Regions from separate parts of the Corallincola platygyrae genome, predicted to be linked through region 1. Evidence: predicted binding sites of a transcription regulator. Region 1 holds the regulator's gene; each other region holds the start of a gene.
The links. Region 1 encodes FNR, which switches genes on or off when oxygen is low (the NO sensors DNR and NnrR bind a similar motif). Its sites were predicted from a motif close to TTGATCTAGATCAA; they were not measured.
Positions count from the first base shown of each region.

Region 1 (3,280 bases):
TTAAGGCTATCGATAATATGTTCCGCTGTGTTGCCGATAAGGGCAGCGGAAAGTCCGGTTCGTCCAACAGAACCCAGGATAACTAACTCTGCATCAAGCTCTTCAGCCAGGCGGGGAATAACGTCTTCAGGCAAACCTTCTTTGACGTGGCAATTTGCGGTACAAACGCCATGTTTTTCCGCTTCCCTATGCAACTCTTTGACATGATGGTCGCATACTGCCTGGTTATATGACTTAGGATCAAACTCTGGAATTTCGATGGCGATATTTACAGGAGTACCGGGGTAGGTATTGACCAAATGGACGTCGGCCTTCAGCAGGCCCGCCATATCGTTGGCTTCAGTAATGATCTGTTCGTTCAGGGATATATGTGCTTCCTCTTCGCTTCCTGAATTCACTGCCGCAAGAATATTGCCATTGGCAGGCCAGGCGTGTTGCTTAACGAGAAGCACGGGCACAGGGGATTTACGCATCAAGTGCCAGTCAGTAGGGGTGAAAATGACGGATTTCAGCTTGTCGTGTTCGTGGGTCGCTTTGATAATAATGTCGTGGCCATCTTTGAGCACTTCTTCAATAACTGATTCAAAGGGGCGGTTATGCCATACGACTTTAACCTGAATGGTTAACGACTTATCGCTGTACGCCTCAACTAGTTCAGACAACCACTCTTCTCTTTGTGCAATAACACCACTTCGCATCGCTTCACGCTCTTCACCCGAAAGCATAGTGGTCATTTCATAAGAGAAATCGTAAATAGCTAGGAAGACCTTCAGGCTTGCACCGGTCTTTACGGCGAGTTCAACAGCTCGGTTAAGCGCGGGCTGTTCATTTCGTGTGGGATCAACCACAACAAGAATTGATGTGAAGTTGGCCATACATCCTCCAAACCCTAAAAGAGTAGAACAGAGCTAAGGATAGAACACTGGGCTCGTAGTTAAATGTAGGACTTTTAGAGAGAAAGTGATAGGGGGGAGGGTTGCGCTGGATCAACCATTAGAAGATCCAGCGACTTAGATGTTTATTCGTTTGACGCACCCGCCAATTCAGTGAGCTGATCGTCGTCAAGTACCGTGATGTACTTGCCTTTTACTTCTATCATTCCGCTCTTCTGGAAACGACCAAGTAAGCGTGAAATAGTCTCAACCGTAAGACCAAGGTAGTTACCAATATCGCCTCGGGTCATGCTTAGGCGGAACTCTTTAGGAGAGAAACCACGCTCACCAAAACGGCGGCTAAGGCTGTAGATAAAAGCACCCAAACGTTCTTCTGCGCTTTTCTTGCTCAACAGCACGATCATTTCCTGGTCACCAACAATTTCGTTGCTCATCAGTCGCATTACCTGGTGACGCAGCTTTGGCATTGAGCCGGATAGATCATCCAAGGTTTCGAAGGGAATTTCACAGACCATGGCGGTTTCTAGTGCTTGTGCGAAGCTCTGATGCTGACCCGTGTTGATTGCATCAAAGCCAACGATATCACCGGCAAGGTGGAAAGCAGTGATTTGCTCTTCGCCTTGTTCAGTGATGGTATAGCTCTTAACTGTGCCCGAACGAATGGCATAAAGCGCTTTTAGTTCGTCACCGGCCTGGAAAAGCTCATCGCCTTTGTGGATTGGCTTTTTACGTTCAATGATCTCGTCAAGCTTGTCGAGTTCATTTTCATTTAGCGTAAAGGGTATGCAGAGCTGACTGATACTACAGTTTTGACAATGAATCGCACACGCGCCGTTCATAACTCGTGAGCCTGCTGCTCCACTGGCTTTATCGTATCCCATACTTTACCTAAAATTGATCTCAGTTAATTAATGATACACTCAATTTCACATGTTTAGAACCAAGTGCTGCGATCAAGCGCGGATAAGAGTGTAAACAACCCCAAAGCGATCACAAATCCTCCCGCGAGGTTACGAAACCCTCGATTACTTAATAGTTTTGCAACACGGTTTCCCAACATGCCTAGGGACAACATAGATGGAAGCGTACCCAGTCCGAAACAAAACATAACGGCTGCGCCGTGCCATGCCGCTTCTGCAGATAAATTCCAGGTCAACGTGCTGTAGACAAGCCCGCACGGTAGCCATCCCCAAACGAGGCCGTAACAGAATGCAGTGGGAATCGTACGGATAGGCAAAAAAGCTTTTGCTAGACGCTGAAGACGTTTCCAAATTCCTGCACCTGCGCGCTCGATGTAGGTTAGGCCACGGTACCAGCCTGTAATGTATAACCCAGCTAAAATCACCATGACACCGGCAAGTATCTGGGTTGTCACTATCCAGTGCTTCGCTTCGGCTAGTTGCGTTAGAGCAGATGCCGTGAGTGCGACCAGAAAACCTGCCACAGCGTAACTGAAAACTCTGCCGGCAGATAAGGCCAGGGCCTTTAAAAAAGTTCGTTCGTTTGAGCCGGATAGAAGTGCCGCGGAGAGACCGCCACACATGCCCGCGCAATGTCCACTGCTAAGAAGACCAACTGAAAATGCTGCGCCAAGTTGATATAGCAGTGGCTCCACTATTGTTTGTCCCTTTTTGACGGCTCATCTTCATCAAACAGAATGTCGCTGCCGTGACGTTCAAGATCTTCAAATTGGTTGCTCTTGACTGCCCAGACAAAAATGCCAATGGCGATAAAGACAAAAACGATGGCAATGGGGATCAAGATATAAAGTATGCTCATTTGGTTTTTAATAACCTCATCGAGTTACTTACCACGAGTAGGCTGCTCAGGCTCATGCCAAGCGCAGCAAAGTAGGGCGCTATATAGCCGCTAACTGCTAACGGGATGATAAACAGGTTGTATGCCAGCGCCCAGCCCAAGTTTTGTTTGGTAATACTTGCGGTGCGTTTAGCCAGTTCCAATGCAGCCAGCAACACGCTGAGCTTGTTGCTGGGCAGCACGGTATCTGCACTCACTTTTGCTAAATCCGTACCGCTGCCCATCGCAACGGAGCAATCTGCTGCCGCTAGTAGAGGCGCATCATTGATGCCATCACCAAGCGCGATACATTTATGACCTTTAGCCTGTAACGATTTGAGATGAGACAGTTTGTCCTCTGGAAGCTGGCCACCGTGATAGTTATCGCGTTTTAGTCCTGCAGACAAAAGCGTAAGGTAGTGGCTCTCAGAATCATCACCGGTGAGCACGGTGGCCTGAATATCAAGTTTTTTGAACTTGCCTAATAAAGACGACACATCGCTTCTTAGCGCGTCACCTACATCAAAACTCGCAATGGCTATTGTGTCATTAGCGAGCACTGCATTCGAGCCGTAATAAAGATCTGAAGA
Region 1 is NZ_BAABLI010000014.1:134,545-137,824, forward strand. Features, by position in the region: gene uspE (universal stress protein UspE) at 1-875, opposite strand, end outside; gene fnr (fumarate/nitrate reduction transcriptional regulator Fnr) at 1,019-1,732, opposite strand; gene ABEA14_RS11920 (sulfite exporter TauE/SafE family protein) at 1,828-2,508, opposite strand; gene ccoS (cbb3-type cytochrome oxidase assembly protein CcoS) at 2,508-2,672, opposite strand; gene ABEA14_RS11930 (heavy metal translocating P-type ATPase) at 2,669-3,280, opposite strand, start outside.

Region 2 (3,280 bases), 170 kb from region 1:
GTATTAAGCAGTGAAAGATGTCGGTAACCTTATTCGCCACCATAATCAGCATCGTTGCTTTGGTGACGTGCCGACCTCTGACTCTCGCCTCCCGTCTCTCGTCAGTACCGCTTTATCAGCACCTTTTCTTCGGTGCTACGGCAATCGTAGCGCTGATTTGGTCTCTCAAATACACCCCACATCCCCTGCTCACTATTCATTTTCTGTGCGCAACTACGCTAACACTTTTGCTTGGCGCCAGGTTGGCATTGATGAGCTTAGCGCTGGTCATCCTTATCTTTCTTCTGACCACTGGAGCCGGTTTAAATAGTTGGGGTTTGAGCTTCGTTATCTGGGGCATTATTCCAGTCACTTTTTCCAGAGCATCCCTGCTTCTCAGTCAAAAATTCCTGCCCAGACACTTGTTCATATATTTGTTGGTGAATGGCTTCATTACCGGGGCATTGGCGATTCTATTGACATTGATAGCCCAGTACCTGGCATTTATATGGATAACTGGTGGGGACTGGCAAAGCCAGCTAACCTATCTGAACGTGACTCCCCTTCTAATGTTCCCAGAAGGGTTGCTTAACGGAATGGCGATAACACTTTTGGCCGTCTACAAGCCGCATTGGCTAAAGACCTACGACGACCGCATCTATCTCAATGAGGGAAAGGACTAAAAGACTTCTCTGATTAAAACAGTCGCTGCAGCCTGGACTCTTCCAACTGCTTGAAGGCTTGTTTTAAGAGTCTACCCATGTCCATAAATATTGGACGCGCTTTTGCTGGTGCAACCTGGCAGCCCTCTGCATCCATTCTGGCGTGAATATCGCGATACCATGAACTCAACGCCGGCGGGAGGGGCTCAGAAGACCTGTGCCCCAGCCACATTAGCCCTTGGAACGGTATTGATAACAACAATACGCTTATCGCGATCATTTGTGGCAGGAAAACACTCTCCACAAGTAGTATTTGTATCGCGGGTAACATGATGGCAAACCCGGGCAACCATTTAATCGACCAACGGGTGAACTGGATGACTCGCAACTCGGGGAAGTGACGAAAGAGTTCTGGCCGAATCGGCCACGTATCCATGTATCGCTGTCCTTGAGAGATTAGCGCTGGAAATTTTGTCACTCAGTAGCTCCGAGAACGTGTCTATTAGTAAATTAAGTGTACTCCATATGACCGTAAATTGAGAGAATCTATCCACCAGAATATTTGGTGATGTCATTTGACGATCACTTACCCCCCAAAACTTGACCTAAATTAAAGCGAGACCGCAGATTTTTTGTAATTTTCTTACAAACAAGCTATATTTCGCGCGCCCACACGACGTATCGCTATCCCACTGATGATCTAGCATTTATGTTCTATTATTAGAGGGTTTTTTAAGCAGGTACGGTGTGATCATCCCCCACGACTATTTACTCAGGCTGAAAGACTATTATGAGTGCCAACTTAGTTCTCGTTCTTAATTGCGGTAGCTCTTCTTTAAAATTCGCCATCATCGATGCTGATAATGGTGATGAAATTCTCTCGGGCTTGGCAGAATGCTTAAATCTTGCCGACGCTCGCATCAAGTGGAAACTCAACGGTGAAAAAAGCGAGCAGAAGCTTGGCGCTGGCTCCGCTCATCGCGAAGCCTTGGATTTTATCGTTGCTCGAATCAATGAGCAGCAAGGACTTGCAGAACAATTGGTTGCCATCGGTCACCGTGTAGTACACGGCGGCGAGCGCTTCACGCAGTCTATCTTAATTGATGAGCAAGTCGTGGAAGGTATTGAAGCTTGTGCAACTTTGGCACCATTGCACAATCCAGCTCACCTTATCGGCATTCGCGCCGCGCAGGCGGCCTTCCCCGCGCTGCCTCAGGTAGCCGTTTTTGATACTGCATTCCACCAGACAATGCCGGAGGAAGCTTACCTCTACGCCCTGCCGTATAAGATGTATCGCCAACACGGTATCCGCCGTTACGGTATGCATGGCACCAGTCACTACTTTGTTAGCCGTGAAGCAGCCCGCATGCTTGGCAAGCCAGTTGAAGAGACCAACGTGATTGTTTGTCACTTGGGCAATGGCGGTTCTGTATGTGCCATTGAAGGCGGCAAGAGTGTTGATACCAGTATGGGACTAACCCCGCTTGAAGGTTTGGTGATGGGCACGCGCTCTGGCGACATCGACCCTGCGATCATCTTCCACTTGGTAGACAACGCGGGCTACACATTAGACGAAGTAAACAACATGCTGCACAAGCAGAGCGGTTTGCTTGGTCTGACAGAAGTTACCAGCGACTGTCGTTACGTTGAAGATGGTTTGAAAGAAGGTAAGCCTGAAGCAATCCGCGCACACAACGTATTTAATTACCGCCTGGCAAAATACATCGGTAGCTATACAGCTTCACTACCTTCCATTGACGCTGTAGTGTTTACTGGCGGCATTGGCGAAAACGCTGCTGATATTCGTAAAGACACCCTAAACCTGTTGCCTGTTCTTGGCTTCGAAGTTGATGAAGAAGCCAACCTGGCTGCGCGTTTCGGTAACGAAGGCGAAATTACTACGCCAAACAGCCGGATTAAAGCGCTGGTGATACCAACCAATGAAGAGTTGGTTATCGCACGTGACAGCGCTCGCTTAGCGAAGTAATTCCACTAGGCCCCGCGACTGCGGGGCTTTTTGATGTGTTAGAGGACAAGAGGAAGTTATAGTGTCACGCACTATCATGCTAATTCCCATCGGTGGCGGCGTTGGCCTCACCACTATCAGCCTGGGCATGGTACGCGCTCTGGAACGCCAGGGCGCTCGTGCAGGATTCTTCAAGCCGGTTGCACAGTTGCGACTCGGTGACCAAGGTCCTGAACGCTCCACTGCCATTATCAAAAACGCAACCAACCTGACACCACCTGATCCGCTTCGTATGCATTATGCTGAAAGCCTTATCAGTAGTGACCAGCGAGACGTGTTACTCGAAGAAGTTGTCGCACGTTATCAGCAGTACTGCAGTCAGGACGATGTAGTTGTTGTCGAAGGCTTAGTTCCTACTCGCCGATCACCCTGGGCGAACCGCGCCAACATTGACATCGCTAAGGCGCTAGATGCTGAAGTCGTGTTTGTTGCAACGCCGGGTATCGACGACGCAGGTCAGCTTCGCGAGCGTGTTGAAATTGCCCAAAGTAATATGGGTGGCTCCAAGAACAAACAGATCTTAGGCGTGATCGTTAACAAGGTTGGCGCACCTGTTGACGACCAGGGGCGTACTCGTCCTGACCTAAGCGAGATTTTTGAAGGCAGCGAACTT
Region 2 is NZ_BAABLI010000014.1:304,907-308,186, forward strand. Features, by position in the region: gene pflA (pyruvate formate lyase 1-activating protein) at 1-7, shown strand, start outside; gene ABEA14_RS12635 (energy-coupling factor ABC transporter permease) at 18-662, shown strand; gene yfbV (terminus macrodomain insulation protein YfbV) at 676-1,119, opposite strand; gene ABEA14_RS12645 (acetate kinase) at 1,432-2,628, shown strand; gene pta (phosphate acetyltransferase) at 2,690-3,280, shown strand, end outside.
Region 2: ABEA14_RS12645 (acetate kinase) is a predicted target of FNR. The motif match lies at 1,242-1,255, and genes of this name have one in related genera.

Region 3 (3,280 bases), 120 kb from region 1:
CGCTGGTAAATGCGGCCATTTTCAAATCGAGAAAATGGCAGGCCCATGTTTTCGAGCTCAATAATGGCTTCAGGGCCGGTCTTGCACATATATTCGATAGCGTCCTGATCACCAATGTAGTCGGACCCTTTCACCGTATCGTACATGTGCCACTGCCAGTCATCATCGTGGGCATTACCCAGTGCAACGGTAATACCACCCTGCGCTGATACTGTATGAGAACGAGTAGGAAATACTTTTGATAGCAACGCGCAAGACTTGCCTTCCTGGCTGATTTGAAGGGCAGCGCGCATACCTGCACCACCCGCGCCGATTACTACGGCATCGAATTCAAACGTTGGAATACTCACTTAACACCCCACAGAATAAACAAGCCAGCAGCTACGTAGCCAACCGCGGTAAGATTGATCAGAAATTGAAGTAGTGCTCTTAATGCTGCGCTCTTTACGTAGTCAGTCAGCACCTGCCACATGCCAATCCAGCAGTGAACCAGCAACCCGATCAAGGCAAGAAAAGTGAATATCTTCATGGCCAGCGAAGAAAACAGCCCCTTCCAAACATCGAAGGTAAGCTCAGGCGCAAACAGCGCGTAGCCAACAATAAACAGTGAATAAAGTGCCAGGACGATGGCTGAAGCACGTATCAGTACAAACTCATGGACACCGCTTCTACCAAACATTGATGCATTAGTTACCATACCCATACCCCCGCTAAAACGGAAAGAACAACAGTAATGGCGAAAACTACATGAGCAGAACGCTTACCACTGTCTAACTCTTCGAAAAAACCAATATCCTGCATCAAGTGGCGAACACCACCTGCAAAGTGATAAGCCAGTGCCGTCAGGATCCCCCAAAGGATAAAACTGACGAACCAACCATCAAGCAGTGCTTTCACTTGGTCAAAATGGGTCTGGGACGTTAAAGATTGATTTAGTAGCCAAAGCAAAATTGCTATCGCGAAAAACATTATCACACCACTTACGCGGTGAAGGATTGACGCGATTGCTGTCGCTGGAAAGCGTATTGTCGTGAGATCTAGGTTAACAGGTCTTTGTTTTTTCACTTCCGACTCACTCAGCTCCAAAGAGCCTCTATTTATTTTTTTAATGTCGTAATTATTTACGTTACAACCACCATATTACTTTCGAGATAATTGATTATTACCCCAAATTTGATAAGTGGATCACATTTCAAGCAAACAGTTGTTTGAATTGCACCATCTAGGAGCGTGAAACCCGCTTGCCATATGGGTTTGCGGCGGTAACGGCAGCCAGTATATCGGTGAGTTTTTTTTATTACAATTCTTTAAATTTTGATTTGTATCAGGGAGAATTCTACTCCCGTCTGAAATAAATCTCTGATACAAGAGGTGATGTACAGTCACTCGGATGCTCGAATGACTTAATATGCATCCAAGATGGGATTTGATGCGTAGTGAATTTGACAGTTGCTACAAACAACGGTTAATAATACTGCGCTTTATTTTGGGAGCATTATTACGATTCCAACAAGGAGAATCCTGAAATGACGGAGAAGAAAGCTGTTCTTCACGTCGGTGGCCAGGAGATAGAACTCCCCGTGCTTTCCGGTACCGCGGGTCATGACGTCATCGACATTCGAGCCCTCGGCAAACATGGTTATTTCACGTTTGACCCAGGTTTTCTGTCTACCGCATCTTGCGAGTCGACTATAACCTTCATCAACGGTAGCCAAGGTATCCTACAGCACCGAGGCTATGCCATTGACGACCTTGCCAAAAACGCAAGCTACTTAGAGGTATGTTACCTCCTGCTTTATGGCGAGTTGCCAAACAAGGCCCAATACGCTGAATTCAGTCGCATCGTGTCTGAACACACAATGCTCAATGAGCAGTTAACACGTTGCCTGCAAGGCTTCCGCCGTGACGCCCACCCTATGGCGATCATGTGCGGCATGGTTGGAACCATGTCAGCCTTCTACCACGACTCACTGGACATCGCTAATGAGCGTCATCGTGAAATAGCGGCTTATCGCCTTATTTCTAAGATGCCGACCATTGCCGCAATGTGCTTTAAGTACAACGTGGGTCAGCCCTTTATGTACCCACGAAACGACCTGTCTTATGCAGAGAACTTCCTGCATATGATGTTCGCAACACCATGCGCTGAGTACACACCAAATCCGGTGGTTGCTAAAGCGATGGACCGAATCTTCACCCTGCACGCCGACCACGAGCAAAATGCCTCTACGTCAACCGTACGCCTGGCAGGCTCATCTGGCGCTAACCCGTTCGCGTGTATCGCTGCTGGTATCGCGTCTCTTTGGGGACCTGCGCATGGTGGTGCAAACGAAGCATGCTTGAAGATGCTTGAAGAGATAGGCTCTGTTGAGCGTATTCCTGAGTTCATCGACCGCGCGAAAGATAAAGACGATCCGTTCCGCCTGATGGGCTTCGGTCACCGTGTTTATAAAAACCACGATCCTCGTGCAACAGTGATGCGCGAAACATGTCACGAAGTTCTGGACAGCCTTAACATTAAGGATCCACTGCTGGACGTTGCAATGGAACTGGAGCGCATTGCGCTGGAAGACAGCTACTTCGTTGAGAAGAAGCTCTACCCCAACGTAGATTTCTACTCGGGTATTATCCTGAAAGCAGTTGGTATCCCAACCAATATGTTTACTGTGATTTTTGCTCTGTCACGTACCGTGGGCTGGATAGCACACTGGAATGAGATGATGAGTGATGAAGGCCAGAAGATCGGTCGTCCTCGTCAGCTTTACGTTGGTGAAATCGACAAGTCGTTTAATGGCATTGAAGACAGATAACCTGTCTCGCTATTAAAAAACAATAAAGGCAGCTATTAAGCTGCCTTTTTCTTTTCCTTAAACCGACTAGCCGATCCAGCTCAAATAGATACCAGCAACAACCGCCGTTGCCGCAACCGTAGAGCGGCCCCAACACCAGTGAGAGCATTGAATCAGATGTTGTTGTGCGCGAAAACAGTTAGCCAGTAGTAATGCAGGTAGCGACATCGCTATCAGAATAAACGTCCGCAGAGCAAACAACGACACGGTAAGCAGCCCCGACAGGTAGAAAGCCAACATAAATCGGTTGGGATCTTCTATGCCAAACAGGGAAAGATCGCGGGAAAATCCAAACAACACCCCGGGGTGAAGTTCAACCATCCAGTCCATCAATAAGATGGGCCAGGGTAAGAACAAGCAGACAACCAATAATGATTTGCCTGTTAACAGCTCTTTTTTAAATTCGCCGGGAAATTGGAGCGATGCCCAGA
Region 3 is NZ_BAABLI010000014.1:17,341-20,620, reverse strand. Features, by position in the region: gene sdhA (succinate dehydrogenase flavoprotein subunit) at 1-350, opposite strand, end outside; gene sdhD (succinate dehydrogenase, hydrophobic membrane anchor protein) at 347-697, opposite strand; gene sdhC (succinate dehydrogenase cytochrome b556 subunit) at 691-1,086, opposite strand; gene gltA (citrate synthase) at 1,527-2,810, shown strand; gene ABEA14_RS11385 (hypothetical protein) at 2,877-3,280, opposite strand, start outside.
Region 3: gltA (citrate synthase) is a predicted target of FNR. The motif match lies at 1,315-1,328, and genes of this name have one in related genera.